DNA from 2 places in the Streptomyces sp. NPDC101237 genome. Region 2 is predicted to be linked to the other one. Evidence: riboswitches for the same ligand, from Rfam matches in the RefSeq annotation. Region 2 holds a riboswitch; the other holds the start of a gene.
The links. Region 2 has a riboswitch for cyclic di-AMP ahead of ACIRQ9_RS14980 (transglycosylase family protein). Riboswitches for the same ligand answer to the same signal wherever they lie in the genome.
Positions count from the first base shown of each region.

Region 1 (2,177 bases), on a different contig from region 2:
GGGCCGGAACCGCTTCCCGCCGGCCCGCACCAGATGCTGCGCGGCCTCCGTGATGAACGGGACCTCACTCTTGGTGGCTTCTAGCAAGCCCTCCTCGACAGCCGTCAATCCGGCCTGGACATCGGCTTCCAGAGCCTGGTCCCGCACGCTCAGCCCGAACGGCCCGACGGTCACGAGGGGTCTCCTGTCTGCTGGTGTCCACTGGCGCTTACACGGTTTGTCGATAGGTCGCTGCCATCACTCAAGTCAGCGTATCCGGTCAGGTTTCGATCACCGAGGGCGCCCACCGTTACACCCCGGGCGCTATCGGATCACGACCGGTATGTTTTTGATCAGCCGATACGACCTGACATCTCATGACTTAACAGGAAGTACCGGATCTTGTCGCGAACCGGAGGCACGCGGTGCCCCGGACCGGAGGTACCCCTGCCGCCGCTCGTCGATGCCGGCAGACCCCACTGCGCGGCCTCTCATTCCGAATAAGAACAATTCGGACAATTCTCGGAATTACCTGTGACGCCCGCCACTCCACCCGCCTCCATCGGGGCAATGCCTACAAATCGCGGCGTCCCGCTATTCCGTCGACACCCGGAAAAGCTCATGCAATGAATCCCTATTGTCCGATTCGCCGCAATTGCCTCTTCGTGAAGTGAGTCACGTGGCCCTGGGTGCCACACATGCGGTGAGGTGACCCTTTCTTCCCTTGCGCCGCACGGGAGTTGAGGCTTGGCAACCGCAAAGGATCAAGTACCCCATAATACTCAGATCAAGGTCAATAGAGGTTTTGTGGGCATCAGGCGCTTGTTTCGGACATGTGCTCTCGCATACGTTCCGGCTCACCGGGCGGACGCCGAATCCTGCCGCCGCCCGTCGTGACCCATTGACGAGTTCATTCGCACGGCAGGAGCGGGGGAACCAGGTAAGCCGCCGGACCGGGCGACGGACGTCATCGAAGAACGTCGTACCGGAACGGCTAGGGGTGAAGTCGCTCCGCCTCAGGGCGGTGCGGCCGGGCACTCCCCGGGCCCGAACCCGACAGCTCACCTCGCAGGCGACGGAGAGGAACGTCACCATGTCCGTTGTCGCCCAGCACCGCCGTACCCGCCGCAACTCCGTCCTTCGCAGGCTCACCGTCGCGGCGACCGGCGCGGCCGTTCTCGCCCTTCCGCTCATCGGGGCGAGCGCCGCCTCCGCCGCCACGTCCACCGCCACGACGGCTTCGTCGGCCTCCACGACGCTCGCCGGGTACCCGAACAACCTCGACGGCTGGATCCGCGAGTCCCTCGCGATCATGGCCGAAAAGAAGATCCCGGGCACCTACGACGGCATCTACCGCAACGTGATGCGCGAGTCCTCGGGCAACCCGAGTGCCATCAACCTCTGGGACTCCAACGCCGCCAAGGGCATCCCGTCCAAGGGCCTGCTCCAGGTGATCGACCCGACGTTCAAGACCTACCACGTGGACGGCACGTCGTTCGACGTCTACGACCCGGTCGCGAACATCACCGCCGCCTGCAACTACGCCGCCGCGCGGTACGGCTCGATCGACAACGTGCACGGCGCGTACTGACCGGCGCGTACTGACCGCCGCCGTCAGCCGAAAAGTCGTTCGAGGACGACGGCCACGCCGTCGTCCTCGTTCGACGAGGTGATCTCGTCGGCCACCGTCTTGAGTTCGGGATGGGCGTCGGCCATCGCCACCCCGTGGGCCGCCCAGTCGAACATCGGGACGTCGTTGGGCATGTCCCCGAAGGCGACCGCCCGCTCCGGGCTCAGCCCGAGCCGGTCGGCGGCCAGCGCGAGGCCGGTCGCCTTGGTCACCCCGCACGGCTGCAGCTCGACCGTCCCCGGTCCCGACATGGTGACCGTCGCCAGCGACCCGACCACCGCGCGGGCGGTCGCCGCCAGTTCGTCGTCGGACAGGGTGTGGTGGCGCAGCAGCACCTTGCTGATGGGCGCGCACCACAGGTCGTCGCGCCGGCCGACCCGCAGCGCGGGCAGCGCGGGGTGGGGCATCCGGTAGCCCGGCTCGATGAGCGTGAGCCCGTCCACGCCGTCCTGGTCGACCGCCGCGTAGACCTGACCGACCTCGGCCTCGATCTTGCCCAGGGCGGTCTCCGCCAGGTCCCGGTCCAGGGTCACCGACCAGAGCAGCCGGTGCGCGCCGGCGTCGTACA
Region 1 is NZ_JBIWNY010000002.1:171,940-174,116, reverse strand. It holds gene ACIRQ9_RS03715 (polyprenyl synthetase family protein) at 1-174, opposite strand, end outside; cyclic di-AMP (ydaO/yuaA leader) riboswitch at 872-1,067, shown strand; gene ACIRQ9_RS03710 (transglycosylase SLT domain-containing protein) at 1,073-1,570, shown strand; gene ACIRQ9_RS03705 (HAD family hydrolase) at 1,594-2,177, opposite strand, start outside.
Region 1: another riboswitch for cyclic di-AMP. It lies ahead of ACIRQ9_RS03710 (transglycosylase SLT domain-containing protein); the one in region 2 lies ahead of ACIRQ9_RS14980 (transglycosylase family protein).

Region 2 (2,177 bases):
GAACGCACCGGGGCGGGAGTCAGCCGGGGGGACGGGGGCGGCCCGCACGTGGACCTCGCCACGAGGACCACGGCCGCGCGGGGGCTGCGGTTGGGCGGGCCTACTTCAGGTGCAGCTGCTGGCCCGGGAAGATGAAGTCGGCGTCGTCGACGATGTCCTTGTTCAGCTTGAACAGCGCCTGCCAGCCGCCCTTGACCTTGTGCTTCTCGGCGATCGAGCTGAGCGTGTCGCCCTTGACGACCTTGTACTCGCCGTCGCCCTTCTTCACCTTCTTGCCGGTCGGGGTGGTGACCGTCTTCTTGGCGGCAGGACGCTCGGCGGAGCGGGAGGCGGCCTGGCTGTCGGTGGAGCGGGTGGCGGTGCCGCCGCCCGACGAGCTGCCGGAGCCGGAGGAGCTGGAGCCGCCGGTGTAGGCGGCACCGGACAGGCCCTTGCCGCAGACCGGCCAGGCGCCCTTGCCCTGCGCGGCGAGGACCTTCTCGGCGACCGCGATCTGCTGCGCCTTGCCGGCCTGGTTGGCCTGCGCGGCGTACTGCGTGCCGCCGTACGCGGCCCAGGTGGAGGCGGAGAACTGCAGGCCGCCGAAGTAGCCGTTGCCGGTGTTGATGGCCCAGTTGCCACCGGACTCGCACTGGGCGACGGCGTCCCACTCGGAGGCGGTGGCCGCGGAGGCGGTGCCGGTGGCCATCAGCGGAGCGGCGATGGCGACACCGGTGACGCCGGCGAGCGCGGCGACGCGGGTGGCCTTGGACGGACGACGGTGCTTGCCCTTGCCGGAAAACAGCATGGAGAATCCCCTCACCGACGCCTGCGAGGTGAGCTGTCGGGTTCGGGCCGGTTGAGTTGCCCGGCCGCACACCTCACGGTGCGCGGCTCCACCCCTAGCCGGACACGGCGGTCTCAACCACCGGTCCCGGCACCTACCTTGGGTCCCCCGCTCCTGCCTACGGCGCTTGACGCGACGACTGTTCCCGGGCAGCCGCTGGCAGGACTCGGCGTTGCGACAACCGGGGCTCGTGGTGACGAGCGGCCTCGACCGTAAACAGGCGATCAGGGGAATTTCAAAGATGATCAGGGCTTCTGAGACTCATCCCACACTTTCACCGAAACGGACATTCAACTCGAAGCGGGACGTCAACTCCCGCCGGTTTTGGCCCTATTCGGTGCCGAGTTTCAGGGTCTGACCGGGGGCGATGTCGTTCGGGTCGGTGCCGATGTCGGCCTTGTTGGCGGCGTAGAGCGCACGCCATCCGCCGTCCAGGTCAAGGGAGTCGGCGATGGAGGCGAGCGTGTCGCCGTCGCGCACGGTGTAGGTGTCCGCGCTCCGGGAGGCATGACGACCGGAAGACATCCCGCTCTGACCGTTTGTCACGCTTTCGTCCGCCGAGCCGCCACGGTGCTTGCCGCTGCTGCCGACCGCACCCGTGTCGACCAGATCCCAAGAACTGCCCGTCTGCCACGAATTGTCCGACTCGTCTGCTTCGGGGACGACCGGGTTCTCGCTCGCTTTCGAGCTGTCCGAGCCGCCCGTTCCCTTCCCCGCCGTCTTCGAGGAGGCGGCGGGAGCGTCCTTGCCGGAGCCCTTGCTCGCGCTCGGCGACGGCGTGACGGACGCGGAGTCCGAGGCGCCCGCCGAGGAGTCGGAGGGGCCGGAGTCCGGGGAGGCGGAGGAATCCGATGAACCAGAAGAAGAGGACGAATCCGACAGCCCGGAGGAGGAGTCGGCGGAGCCGGACGCGTCGCCCGAGTCACCGGCGCCCGTGTCGACGCTCACCGAGGCGTCGTCCGAGGAGAGCCCGGAGAGCAGGGCGCAGGTCCGCCACGGCTTGGTGCCCTGGTCGGCGAGGATCTTCTCGGCGACCGCGATCTGCTGCGAACGGCTCGCCTGGTCCGGCGTGCCGGCGTACTCCTGGCCGCCGTAGTGGTCCCAGTCGTCCTGGGACATCTGCAGGCCGCCGTAGTACCCGGTGCCCTCGTCCATGCTCCAGGAGCCGCCGCTCTCGCACTCGGCCACCCGGTCCCAGGTGCTGCCGTCGGCCGCGTTGGCGCTCGCCGCACCGAGGAGCGGAATGGCGATGGCCGAGCCGGTCACGCCGGCCGCGACGAGGAGCGCCGGAGCCTGACGGGGGCGACGGTGACGACCGTTCCCGGAGAGCATGCGGAGACCTTTCGAGCGA
Region 2 is NZ_JBIWNY010000008.1:103,465-105,641, forward strand. It holds gene ACIRQ9_RS14980 (transglycosylase family protein) at 101-787, opposite strand; cyclic di-AMP (ydaO/yuaA leader) riboswitch at 791-962, opposite strand; gene ACIRQ9_RS14985 (transglycosylase family protein) at 1,157-2,158, opposite strand.